Regions from separate parts of the Chromobacterium violaceum ATCC 12472 genome, predicted to be linked through region 3. Evidence: predicted binding sites of a transcription regulator. Region 3 holds the regulator's gene; each other region holds the start of a gene.

Evidence for each region. Region 3 encodes FNR, which switches genes on or off when oxygen is low (the NO sensors DNR and NnrR bind a similar motif). Its sites were predicted from a motif close to TTGATNNNNATCAA; they were not measured.
Region 1: a site for FNR is predicted at 2,075-2,088, ahead of CV_RS21345 (universal stress protein). Genes of this name have one in related genera too.
Region 2: a site for FNR is predicted at 1,715-1,728, ahead of pflB (formate C-acetyltransferase). Genes of this name have one in related genera too.

What each region holds. Positions count from the first base shown of each region.
Region 1 is NC_005085.1:4,638,660-4,643,131, forward strand. Features, by position in the region: gene CV_RS21335 (methyl-accepting chemotaxis protein) at 1-195, shown strand, start outside; gene CV_RS21340 (glutamine synthetase family protein) at 399-1,745, shown strand; gene CV_RS21345 (universal stress protein) at 2,178-2,654, shown strand; gene CV_RS21350 (TlyA family RNA methyltransferase) at 2,704-3,450, opposite strand; gene CV_RS21355 (glycine betaine uptake BCCT transporter) at 3,844-4,472, shown strand, end outside.
Region 2 is NC_005085.1:1,486,338-1,490,809, forward strand. Features, by position in the region: gene CV_RS23400 (hypothetical protein) at 233-709, opposite strand; gene CV_RS06890 (formate transporter FocA) at 752-1,534, shown strand; gene pflB (formate C-acetyltransferase) at 1,806-4,133, shown strand; gene pflA (pyruvate formate-lyase-activating protein) at 4,218-4,472, shown strand, end outside.
Region 3 is NC_005085.1:3,942,592-3,947,063, reverse strand. Features, by position in the region: gene CV_RS18055 (methyl-accepting chemotaxis protein) at 1-427, opposite strand, end outside; gene hemN (oxygen-independent coproporphyrinogen III oxidase) at 597-2,003, opposite strand; gene fnr (fumarate/nitrate reduction transcriptional regulator Fnr) at 2,110-2,856, shown strand; gene CV_RS22350 (DUF1853 family protein) at 2,906-3,817, opposite strand; gene CV_RS18035 (RNA methyltransferase) at 3,807-4,472, opposite strand, start outside.

The sequences.
Region 1 (4,472 bases), 700 kb from region 3:
GAACACGTGCACAACGTGGTGGTGGCGATGGGCGAGCAAAGCCAGGCCGGCACCAATATCGCCGGCAACGTCGAGCAGGTGGCCGGCGTGGTCGAGGAAACCCAGAACTCGGTCAGCCACGCGGTGGAGGCGGTGCGCGCCATCGACCAGCAGGCGTCCAATCTGCACCAGACGGTCAGCCGCTTCCGGCTCTGAGCGTCCGTCCGGCATTTTCCGGCAAGCGGCCGTTTCCCGAAAACGGCCGCGAGGCGCTCGCAACAAGGACACAGGCCAGCTCCACGCACGCCGCACTTGCCGCCGCCGTTGCGGCTGGCATAATGGCAACGGGCACATGCTCCATGACAGCAAAAAAAACACCGAGGACGGACAGGAATCCCGCAAGCTCAGTGGAGAAACGTATGTCCGAAGCCCGCATGCCCGCAGGCCGAGCCGAATGGCTGCAACACAGCAAGGTGCGAGACGTCGAGCTCGCCTTTGCCGATGTCCATGGTTTTCCCCGCGGCAAGACCCTGCCCGCCGCCGCCTTCATCCAAGGGCAGCCGCTGCGCATCGCGCGCGCGGTGCCGCTGCAAAGCTGCGTCGGCGAATTCCCCGACTACAGCTTTTACGGCGAGCACGATCCGGACGTCACGCTGGCGCCGGACTACGACACGCTGCGGCCGATGCCCTGGGCCAAGACTCCGCGCGCGATGGTGATCTGCGACTGCGTCGACCACGACGGCGGCCTGTCGCCGCTAGCGCCGCGCTCGGTGCTGAAGCAAGTGCTGGCGCGCTACCGCGCCCACGGCTGGGCGCCGGTGGTGGCGCCGGAGCTCGAGTTCTACCTGTTCGCCGCCCACGGCGACCCGGCGCAGCCATTCCAGCCGCCCCAGCTTGCCAGCGGCCGCCGCGAGGCCGGCTTCGACGCCTTCGGCTTCTCCGCGCTGGGCGAACTGGAGGCGTTCTTCGACGAGCTGTACCAGGCCTGCGAAACGCTGGAGATCGCCACCGACACCTGCGTGCACGAGATGGGCCCCAGCCAGTTCGAGATCAACCTCAAGCACGGCGACGCGCTGAAGCTGGCCGACGATACCTTCCTGTTCAAGACCGCGCTGAAGGAAATCGCCCACCGCCACGGCCTCAGCGCCGTGTGCATGGCCAAGCCGCTGCCCGGCCAGCCCGGCAGCTCGATGCACATCCACCAGAGCGTGGTGGACCGCCAGGGCCGCAACGCCTTCAGCCGCGCCGACGGCTCGGAAAGCCCGGAATTCTTCGGCTTCATCGCCGGCCTGCAGCGCTTCCTGCCCGAACTGATGCCGATGTTCTGTCCCAATCCCAACTCCTACCGCCGCTTCGTCAAGGGCATGGCGGCGCCGGTCAACCTCAGTTGGGGGCTGGACAACCGCTCGGTCGGCCTCAGGGTGCCGGTATCCGGCCCCGAGGCGCGGCGGGTGGAAAACCGCCTGCCCGGCTGCGACGCCAATCCCTATCTGGCGCTGGCCGCCAGCCTGGGCGCCGGCCTCGCCGGCATAGAGGGTAAGCTGGTGCCGGACGAGGCGGTGCACGGCAATGTGTTCAAGCAGCAGGCCGCCAGCCTGCCGACCACGCTGGACGCCGCCTGCGCGGCGATGGCCGCCGGCTGCGCCGAGGAGCTGTTCGGCGCCGACTTCAGCCGCGCCTACCTGGCGGTGAAGGAGGTGGAGCTGAACGACTACCATCGCCAGGTCACCGCCTGGGAACGGCAATATCTGGGGTTTCTGGTCTAAAGCGTCCCAACGTTGATTGTTTGTCGACAGGCGCCACATCCCCTTCGGCCCGTGCCGGCAAAGCAGCCTGGCTCCAGGGGCCTTTAAGCCGCCGTTTTTTCGATCGGCGGCGCCTGGATCAAGGCTGTTTTGCCGGGGTTTCTCGGACCGCAGGGGTCGCCTAGGGGTGACTGCGTGCGAATCTCTGATTCGCTCAGTGATAGGGAGCAGGCGAAACAGCTCCCCGACCTGCTCGGCGGGCAGCCCCGCCATGCAAACATTCGTCCGCGCAGCGGACTCCATGAGCCAAACCCATAGCCTGATTCGAGCCAAGCATCGCGGCCACGCATTTGCCCTGGATCAACACCCGCGCTCGCCCGGCGAGACATCGCCGCCGCCATCAGAGTATGCTGAAGGCATCCCACCAAGCGGTAGTTCGCGAAGGAGCAGCCCATGTATCGTCACATCATCGCCGCGATAGACGGCAGCAACAATTCCGACAAAGCCCTGCACGAGGCCATACGCGTCGCCAAGTTCACCGAAGCGCGCCTGACCCTGATCCATGTCGCCAGCCTGCGCGATCTGGCCGTGGACAGCCTGGGCGTCTACGCCGGCGACCCCGGCTACGACCTGGCGCTGCAGCAGGGCCAGGAAGCGCTGGCGCGCGCGCAGGAGATCGCCCGCAACGCCGGCCTGAGCAATGTGGTCAGCCATCTGGAAAAAAGCTGGGAAGGCGGCCATGACCTGGCCGATCTGCTGATAGGCTACGCCAGCGCGCAGCAGGCCGATCTGATCGTGCTCGGCACTCATGGCCGCAGCGGCCTGGCCCATCTGTTCCTGGGCAGCTTCGCCGAGGACATCCTGCGCCGCAGCCAGTGTCCGCTGCTGGTGGTGCGCAGCCAGGAAGACGACGACATCCGCGTCGAGTAAGCCCTGGCCCGCAACACGCCGGCCCGCCTCGCGCGGGCCTTGCCGTTTCTCAGCGCCGCCCGGCGTGGACGAAGAACTCGCGGTTGCCGTCGCCGCCCTTGATCGGACTGTCGAACCAGGCCAGCGTCTGCATGTTCTGCTCGGCCAGCACCCGATCTATCTTGTCCCTCACCAGCGGGTACAGGGTCTCGTCGCGGACGATGCCGCCCTTGGACAAGCCCTCGCGCCCCACCTCGAACTGCGGCTTGACCAGGCTGAGCAGCCGGCCGCCCGGCTTCAACAAGGGCAAGGCGGAAGGCAGCACCAGGCTCAGCGAGATGAAGGACACGTCGCACACCATCAGATCGAAGCCGTCGCCGTCGTTGGCGGCCAGCAGCGCCGCGCGGTCCAGCGCGCGGGCGTTGACGCCTTCAAAGTAGCGGACCCGCGCATCCTCGCGCATCCGCGGGTGCAGCTGGTCGTGGCCGACGTCCACGCCCACCACCCGGCGCGCGCCGGCCTGCAGCAGGCAGTCGGTGAAGCCGCCGGTGGATTGGCCGACGTCCAGCGCGGTCCAGCCGGCGATCTCCAGCCCGGCGGCGTCCAGCGCGCCGCGCATCTTCAGCCCGCCGCGCGACACGTAGCGGTCGGCCTCGTCGGCGACGATGTCGAATGCCGCATCCGCTGGAAATTTCTGGCTGGGCTTGGCCACCACCGCGCCGCGGCAACTGACGCGGCCGGCCGCGACCAGGTTCTGCGCCGCGGTCCGCGACGCGGCAAGCCCTTGTTCCACCAGCAAAATATCCACTCGAATCATGTCCGCTCCCGATGCCCGCATCCCGATGAACGCGACAGGTTGGCGAAGCCGCCATCCGCTGTCAAGCCGGGCCGCCCGCCCGGGCCTTCTGCGCGGAATGCCACATTCCCTGTTTACAAGAAAACGCTAATAATGATAATCTAAAAAGCAATTGATTGATTTCATTCAATAATTCAGACAGCCATCTCTGCCAGAACGGGTACGCCGCCCGTCAATCCGTAGAATCATACCCATTTGCGCTGTCTCGCCCCGCCAGCGTCCGGCCTTTGCCCGGGCGGGGTCTTCGCGCCGGCCATCGCCGGCTTCGCCCGCGGCCCTGCCGCGCCATACGCCACCATCCATCACGGTCGCGCGCCCCGAGCGGGGCGCCTCGCCGCCATGCAAGGAGTTCCGATGGTCCTACGCCTGTCTTTGTTGTTCGCCGTATTGTTCGCGCTCTGGGGCGCCGTCGCCCCCGGACACATGACCGCCGCCGCCTCGGAGTGGCTGAGCTTCACCATTTCCCGCTTCGGCTGGTTCTACCTGCTGTCGGTGTTCGGCTTCCTGCTGTTCGCCCTCTACCTGGCTTTCGGCCGCTTCGGCCACATCCGGCTGGGCAAGGAGGACGAAGAGCCGGAATTCTCCCGCCTGAGCTGGTTTTCCATGCTGTTTTCCGCCGGCATGGGCATCGGCCTGGTGTTCTGGGGCGTGGCCGAGCCGCTGTCCCACTTCGCCACGCCGGCCAGCGCGGCCACCGCGCCGGAATCGGCAGAAGCCGCGCGGCTGGCGATGCGCCACGCCTTCTTCCACTGGGGCCTGCACCCATGGGCGGTGTACAGCCTGACCGCGCTGGCGCTGGCCTACTTCAAGTTCAACCGCGGCCAGAAGGGCCTGATCAGCGCCGCCTTCCGCCCGCTGCTGGGCGACCGCGTCGACGGCCCGATCGGCGTCGCCATCGACGTGCTGGCGGTGCTGGCCACCGTGTTCGGCGTCGCCACCACGCTGGGCTTCGGCACGCTGCAGATCGAAAGCGGCCTGGAAAT
Region 2 (4,472 bases), 2.3 Mb from region 3:
TAAATTTCAAATTAAATGCCAATTTTCAGGTTTCGCATTTGATGAAGGCCTTGCTTGGCGCCAACTGTTTTCTGGAGTAATTGCTCTGCAACACCCTTGCGCTGAATTTCGGTGAGGATGGAGGCGGATCCTTGGGGCGGCGATGGAGAGACGTCCCGATTCCTGAAGGTGTTTTCCAATAGGACTCCTTGGTGCTGTTTTTTTAATGTATTGAATTTAAAGGTGTTTGAATTTACGGGTGGGTGATCTGGATTGCGGCGCTGGTATGTTTTTGGCATTTATGGGCGAGTGTTCGATTTCTAATAGAATTGTTCGAAACAGTACTTGTTGCGATGAGTAATCGATAGCTAAATGTTCGAATTCGAAAATAAATAATAACAAAATGAACATTTGTTTTTCGAATTGAATGACTCACGCCGACCAAGGCAGGCCATCCCATCGCGGCGGCGCGGGTGGCGGGGCCGCCATGCCGCGTGCGCGACGGACCGTCGAGCGCGGAAAGCGTCGGCTTTGACTGAATCGGTTTGCAAATCAGCGTCTTGGTATTTCTTGCATCGGCGTGCCGGGAGCAGGGCGGGGGATCACGCGCCTGCGGCAAGGGTTCGGCAGGGTATGGACTATTGGCTTGATTGTTATCAAACACAAATTTACTAAAACGAACATAAAATTTTCGTGAAGTCGCATCGGATGCGAACGGCTGGGCCGGCACCGATCTGCGCCAGCTTACCCACTATTGAAGAGACGAAACGAAATGAGCCACTCCTCTACACTCGCCTACGTGGTCGACGAGGCAGCCAGCAAGCAAAAGGTGCTGCTGTCCGAGCCGGGCCGCTACCTGCTCAGCGCCGCCATGGCCGGCGCGCTGATCGCCGTGGTGCTCGCGGTCAGCCTGAAACTGGGCCAGGTGTTCTTCGCCGCCGGCGACGCCGGCTATTACATCGCCACGTCGGGTTTCTTCGGCGTGGCCCTGGTCAGCATCATCGTTTGCAAGGTGGAGCTGTTCACCAGCAATGTGATGTATTTCACTGTCGGCCGACTGAGCGGCCGCTGCCGCACCTGCAATCTGCTGCGCAGCTGGGCGATGGTATATATAGGCAACCTGATCGGCGTGCTGCTGTTCGTCGCGGTGCTGGCCGGCGCCGGCGGCATGGGCGCGCTGCCGGCCAACCACCTGCTGTTCAATGTGGTGGAGCACAAGGTGCACGCGTCCACGATGGAAATCTTCTGGAAGGGCGTGCTGTGCAACTGGGTGATCTGCCTGGCGGTGTGGGTGCCGATGCGGCTGGCCAACGAGGCGGCGCGCCTGCTGATCATCATGCTGCTGGTGTTCGTGTTCTTCTTCTCCGGTTTCGAGCACAGCATCGCCAACATGGCTTTCTTCGCGCTGGCCAAGCTGCAGGGCATGGCCGCGCTGGAGTGGGGCGACATCCTGCACAATATGCTGCCGGCCACGCTGGGCAACATCGTCGGCGGCGCCGTGGGCGTCGGCCTGGTGGTGTTCCGGCTGGAACGCCACACGCTGCAGGCGGTCTGATAAGGCAGCAAGGCGTTTGCGCCGGTGAACGGCATGTAAATGTTCGATTTCGAATGTAGTCGGCGCGGTACATGGCGTACCGCGCCGATTTTGCTATAAACCATTGAGAAAATAAGGAGATTGGACGCATCCGGCATGTTGCGGCGCGGGATCGAAAGCGAGCCGGAAGCGGCGGGCTACTTGACTAAGATCAAGCGAAATTTTCGAATCCGAATGTACGATGTGTTCAATATCTAACACTTACTGGATCAGCCAAGAAGGAGGCACCCAGATGGACGCCATCACTCAGAATGCTACCCAAGCCAACCCGTGGCGCGATTTCGTCGCCGGCGACTGGCAGAGCAAGGTCGATGTCCGCAACTTCATCCAGCTGAACTATCAGCCGTACGAAGGCGACGACAGCTTCCTGGCTGGCGCCACCGAGCGCACCAAGAAGCTGTGGGATACCCTGGGCGAACTGCTGAAGCAGGAACGCGCCAAGGGCGTGCTGGACGTGTCCGCCGACCGCGGCTCCTCCATCACCGCGCATGACGCCGGCTACATAGACCAGGCCAACGAAGTGATCGTCGGCCTGCAAACCGACGCCCCGCTGAAGCGCGCCATCATGCCGAACGGCGGCCTGCGCATGGTCGAGAACGGCCTGGAAGCCTTCGGCTTCAAGCTGGACCCGATGATCAAGGAAGTGTGGGAAAAGTATCGCAAGAGCCACAACCAGGGCGTGTTCGACGTCTACACCCCGGAAATCATGGCTTGCCGCAAGTCCGGCGTGATCACCGGCCTGCCCGACGCCTACGGCCGCGGCCGCATCATCGGCGACTACCGCCGCGTGGCCCTGTACGGCACCGACTTCCTGCGCGCCGAGCGCCAGCAAGTGTTCCATGAACTGGACAACGCTACCTTCACCGACGACGTGATGCGTCTGCGCGAAGAGCTGTCCGAACAATTCCGCGCGCTGGACGAACTGAAGCAGATGGCCGCCAAGTACGGCTACGACATCAGCCGTCCGGCCGCCAACGCCCGCGAAGCGGTGCAATGGGTGTACTTCGCCTACCTGGCCGCCGTCAAGGAACAGAATGGCGCCGCCATGTCCTTCGGCCGCGTGTCCACCTTCCTGGACATCTACATCGAGCGCGACATCGCCGCCGGCGTGCTGACCGAAGAGCAAGCCCAGGAAATGATCGACGACCTGGTGATCAAGCTGCGCATCGTCCGCTTCCTGCGCACGCCGGAATACGATCAGCTGTTCTCCGGCGACCCGACCTGGGTGACCGAATCCATCGGCGGCATGGGCCAGGACGGCCGCACCCTGGTGACCAAGAACAGCTTCCGCTTCCTGAACACCCTGTACAACCTGGGCCCGGCGCCGGAGCCGAACCTGACCGTGCTGTGGTCCACCCGCTTCCCGCAGGGCTTCAAGAACTTCTGCGCCAAGGTGTCCATCGATACCAGCGCCATCCAGTACGAAAACGACGATCTGATGCTGCCTTACTGGGGCGACGACTACGGCATCGCCTGCTGCGTGTCGGCGATGAAGATCGGCAAGCAGATGCAGTTCTTCGGCGCCCGCGCCAACCTGGCCAAGGCCCTGCTGTACGCGATCAACGGCGGCCGCGACGAGAAGTCCGGCGCGCTGGTGGCCAAGGGTTTCGAGCCGATCACCAGCGACGTGCTGACCTACGACGAGCTGATGCCCAAGTTCGAGAAGATGATGGACTGGCTGGCCGCCACCTACGTCAAGGCGCTGAACTGCATCCACTACATGCACGACAAGTACGCCTACGAGCGCATCGAAATGGCGCTGCACGACCGCGACATCGTCCGCACCATGGCTTGCGGCATCGCCGGCCTGTCCGTGGCCGCCGACTCGCTGTCCGCCGTCAAGTTCGCCAAGGTGCACATCATCCGCAATGAGGAAGGCCTGGCCGTCGACTACAAGATCGAAGGCGACTACCCGGCTTACGGCAACAACGACGACCGCGTCGACGACATCGCCGTGTGGCTGACCCAGACCTTCATGGATCGCATCAAGGCCCAGCCGTACTTCTACCGCGACTCCAAGCCGACCCAGTCGGTGCTGACCATCACCTCCAACGTGGTGTACGGCAAGAAGACCGGCAACACGCCGGACGGCCGCCGCGCCGGCGAACCGTTCTCCCCGGGCGCCAACCCGATGAACGGCCGCGACGTGAAGGGCTTCGTCGCCGCGGGCGCCTCGGTGGCCAAGCTGCCGTACGACTCCGCGCTGGACGGCATCAGCTGGACCGCTTCGGCCACGCCGGACGCGCTGGGCCACACCGCTGAAGAGCGCATCCTGAACCTGGCCAACTGCCTGGATGGCTTCTGCTCCGCGCACCCGACCGAGTTCAGCAGCGCCAACTGCACGCCGTTCGACTGCGAAGGCGAGCGCCACATCGCCGGCGGCGGCTTCCACGTCAACGTGAACGTGTTCAAGCGCGAAACCCTGCTGGACGCGATGGAGCATCCGGAACTGTACCCGCAGCTGACCATCCGCGTGTCGGGCTACGCCGTGAACTTCATCAAGCTGACCCGCGAACAGCAACTGGACGTGATCAACCGCACCTTCCACGGCAAGATGTAAGCTGATACTGGCCTCAAGCAGCAATGGGCGGGGCTTCCTTCCGGAACGCCCCGCCTTTTTCATGGATATACCGGAGATACGGCAATGACCCCACCCATCGCCGCAGACTACACCGCCCAGGCCGTCAGCACCGACACCATAGGCTATTTGCATTCCACCGAGAGCGGCGCCGGCGTCGACGGCCCCGGCATGCGCTTCGTGTTTTTCGTTTCGGGCTGTCAATTCCGCTGCCTGTACTGCCACAACCCGGACACCTGGAAGCTGCACAATGGCCGCCAGGTCAGCGTCGAGCAGGCCTTGTCCGAAGTGGCGCCTTACGCCCGTTTCCTCAAGTTCGCC
Region 3 (4,472 bases):
CAGCGATCCATTGCGTAGGCTGGGCGGATTGCGTGGCCTTCAGCTTGTCCCAGGCGGCAGAGGCGTCCTTCCAGGCGGCGTCGCTGGCCAGCTCGGCGCCTAGCCGGCCGTTGGCGTCCTGCAGCGCCTGCCACTTGCCTTGCAGCTGCTGCATGGCCGAGGGCAGCTCGTTCCGGGCCTGGGCGTTGCCCAGCGCGGCGCGCACCGCCACTTCCTGGCCTTGCTGCGCCTGGGCCAGCATCGCGGTCAGCGGCCGCATGTAGGCGACGCCCACTTTTTCCTTGGCGGTGGATTCGATATTGTCCTGGTTGCTGCGGTACAGACCGTAGACCAGGTACAGCAGCGCCGCGGCGAACAGCACGCCGATCACGGCGAAGCGCTGCGGATAGCTCAGGCGCTGCATCAGCCTGACGATGGGCGTGGACATGGGCGGCTCCTTGCAAAAGCGGGCTGCCGCGCCTGGTTCTGCCCGGCACGCTTGCATACCCTTTGTATAAGTGATTTTGCTTACCACGCAGGGAAAAATAAGCGCTACCCGCCTTAGGAACAGTTCCGCCGGGAACGGCGGGGCCGGAGAAACCCCGCCGGGAAGAGGCTCAGATAGTTCTGGAGTAGCGGGCTTGGGTCTCGCGCTCGCGCAGGTGGCGGTCGAAGATCATCGCGATGTTGCGGATCAGGAAGCGGCCCTTGGGCTCCACCATCAGGAAGTCGCCGTCGAAGGACAACAGTCCCTGCTGCTGGAATTCGCGTATCTGTGGCATTTCCGCCGCAAAATACTGGGCGAAGTTGATGCCGTGGACCTCCTCGATGGCCTCCACCGACAGCGCGAAGCGGCACATCAGGCTCTGGATGATGGTCCGGCGCAGCACGTCGTCGCTGTCCAGCGTCAAGCCGCGCACCACCGGCAGCCGGCCCTGGTCCAGCGCCGCGTAGTAGCCCTCCAGCGTTTTGTCGTTCTGGCTGTAACAGGATCCCACCTTGCCGATGGACGAGACGCCGAAGGCCAGCATGTCGCAGTCGGCATGCGTGGAATAGCCCTGGAAGTTGCGTTGCAGCCGGCCCTGGCGCAGCGCGACGGCCAGTTCGTCGTCGGGCTTGGCGAAATGGTCCATGCCGATGAACACGTAGCCGGCGTCGGTCAGCGTCTTCACCGCGTCCTGCAGGATGTCCAGCTTGAGCGCGGCGCTGGGCAGCTCGGCCTCGTTGATGCGGCGCTGCGGCTTGAACACGCTGGGCAGATGGGCGTAGTTGTACAGCGACAGCCGGTCGGGATCCAGCGCCAGCGCCTTCTGCAGCGTGTCGCGCATGGTCTCGCGGCTTTGCAGCGGCAGACCGTAGATCAGGTCCAGGCTGACCGACTTGAAGCCGCCTTCGCGGGCGGCGTCGATCACCGCGCGGGTCTCCTCCACGGTCTGCACCCGGTTCACCGCCTGCTGCACCGCCGGATCGAAATCCTGTATGCCCACACTGACGCGATTGAAACCATAATCTGCCAGTTTCAGCATGGTTTCGCGTTTTACCTTGCGCGGATCTATCTCTATGGAATATTCTCCGTCGCTCATGAATTCGAAATGGGTTCCCAGGATGCCCATCAGCCGCTCAAGCTGGGCATCGGACAGAAAGGTGGGGGTGCCGCCGCCGAAGTGCAGCTGTATCACTTTTTCCCGGAAACCCAGCTCCGCGGACACCAGACTGATTTCCTTCTCCAGATAATCCAAATACAGGTCGGCCTTGCTGCTGTCCTTGGTGATGATCTTGTTGCAGGCGCAGTAATAGCAGATGGTGTTGCAAAATGGTATATGAGCGTATAATGATAGAGGCTTGCGGTTGGCGCCGATCTGACGCTGGCGCAATTTGTCCAGATAGTCTTGCGTCGAGAAATTTGACGTAAAACGATCTGCCGTCGGGTAGGATGTGTATCTAGGCCCCGCGCCATCCAGCCTTTCGATCAACTCGCGATCGAAGACGAAATGGGCGGGAGAGAAGGGGTGGGTAGTTTTCATGTCGTATTCGGATGGTAAAACTTCTGGAGGACTGGTAAATTTGCGAAAAACTTGTGAATTCCGCCTTGATAAGGGTCAAGCTTCGCCGGCTTGTAGCAAACACAGCATGTCTGAACAAAACCACACCTCCCTGCATACGCTGAAAATCTCCTGCTCCAGCTGCAGTCTGCGCGAGCTGTGCCTGCCCGTCGGCCTGAACCGCGAGGAAATGGGCCAGCTGGACGCGGTCATCCGCCAGAGCCGCCGCCTGAAGCGCGGCGAATACCTGTTCCGTAGCGGCGAGTCCTTCAAGTCGCTGTACGCGATCCGCACCGGCTTCTTCAAAACCTGTGTCGCCAGCCAGGACGGCCGCGAGCAGGTGACAGGCTTCCTGATGTCGGGCGAGCTGATGGGCCTGGACGGCATTTCGTCCAGCAACCACAGCTGCGACGCGGTGGCGCTGGAGGACAGCGAGGTATGCGAGCTGCCGTTCACCCGCATGGAGTCGCTGTGCCGCGACATCCCCAGCCTGCAGCACCATTTCTACCGGCTGATGAGCCGCGAGATCGTGCGCGACCAGAACGTGATGCTGCTGCTGGGCAATATGAAGGCGGAGGAGCGCATCGCCGCCTTCCTGCTGAACCTGTCGCAGCGCTTGTCCACCCGCGGCTTCGCCGCCAACGACTTCATCCTGCGCATGAGCCGCGAGGAGATCGGCAGCTTCCTGGGCCTGAAACTGGAAACGGTCAGCCGCACGCTGTCCAAGTTCCAGCAGCAAGGCTGGATCACCGTTGATCACAAGCACATCCAGCTGGTGCAGCTGGCCGAGCTGAAGAACCTGATCTCGGGCTGCATGCACGCCGACGGCCACTGAGCCGGCGGAAGGTCTTTGCGACAAAGGCAGGCGCGCAGCCTGCCTTTTTTCATGCCTGCGCGATCTTGAGCCGCAGCGCGGCCAGGCGCTCGGCGTCCGGCCAGCCGGGCGGCGAGACGAAGCCGCGCGCCGCTTCCCGCCAGCGGCCGTGTCCGGCCGGCTGCAGTTCGGCCAGCATCTGCGGCGCGTCGACTCCCCGCAGCCGCGCGCGCAGCGAGGCTTCGTCCTCCGTGTCGGCTGCCGTCCGCAGCGCGGGCGCGAGCCAGGACAGCCTGGGCAGCCAGGCCCAGCGGGAATTTTCATACAGCCGGGGCCAGTCGGTGTCGAGCGGGGCGAGCCAGCCGCGCAGCTGGCCGCAATCGAGCGGCGCCGGCGGACAACGGCCTGGCGGATAGAAGAACCAGCCGCAGATCCGGGCGCCTGTCCGGCAGTCATGAAAGCCGTCTGGCAGCAGGGGAAGCGCGTCGGGATGGCGGGACAGTTGCAGCTGTGTGGTTATTTTGGTCGCTTTCAAGCGCCAGGCATCGTTGAGGCCGGGACCGAGCAGATCGTCGGCGGTCTCGCCCAGGGAAAGGTAAAGCTTGCATGCCGTTTCCAGGTGCCAGGGCTCGCCATCCACGCGCAGCAGATAGTCGAACTCCCCCACCGTGCGGCGCTCGCTGTTTATGACTTTGAGATTTTCCGCGATCAGATCAATGTGCGGCGCATGGCGGAACCAGAAGGAAAAAAGCCGTTCGGCATATTTGCCCAGTCGTTTGCCCGGGGCGGCGGCCAGCCAGGCTTCCAGCGCGGCCGGCGCGCGGTCCAGCCTGGCCAGCAGCGCTTCTCCGCGGAGGCCCAGCAGCCGCTGCGGCGGCAGATCGGCGCCGCAGCGCCAGGGGGAGGGGGAGGTCAGCAGGAAGGCGAGGTCGCGCACCGCGGGGTGCGCGTAGGGCAGGGTGAGGCCGGGCTCAGTCGGCATCTCCGGAGCGGCCAGAAGCGGTGCGCTGCACCTGTTTGTAGAAACCGCGCAGGATGTCGATCTCCTCGCGCAGCATGCCGGCGCGGTGGAACATGGTGCGCATCCGGCGCATCAGCCGCTCGCTGTTGCGGCGCTGGAAGTAGCCGATCTCGTCCATCGCCTGCTCCAGGTGGCCGCACATGCCGTCCACCTCGCTTTGCGTCGCCGCCTCGCCCTCGGCGCGCAGGTATTCCACGTCCACGCCGGTGTGGCTGAATAGCTCGTAGGTCATCACCTGGACCGCCATCGCCAGGTTAAGCGAGAAGTAATCGGGGTTGCCGGGGATGGTCACCAGACGGTTGCATTGCTCCACCTCCTCGATCGACAGGCCGAAGGTTTCGTTGCCGAACACCAGGGCCACCTGTTCGCCGTCGCGGGCGCGGGCGATCAGCTCCGGCGTGGTCTGGCGCGGAGTGGACAGCGGGGTGGTCAGTTCGCGGCGGCGGCTGGTCAGCGCGCAGGCGACGGTGACGTCGGACAACGCCTCCCGCAGCGAGCCGACCACGGTGGCGTTCTCCAGCAGGTCCACCGCGCCGGAGGCCAGCGCGTTGGCCTCTTCGCTGGGAAACACCTTGGGTTCGACCAGGTAGAGGCGGCTCAAACCCATGGTTTTCAT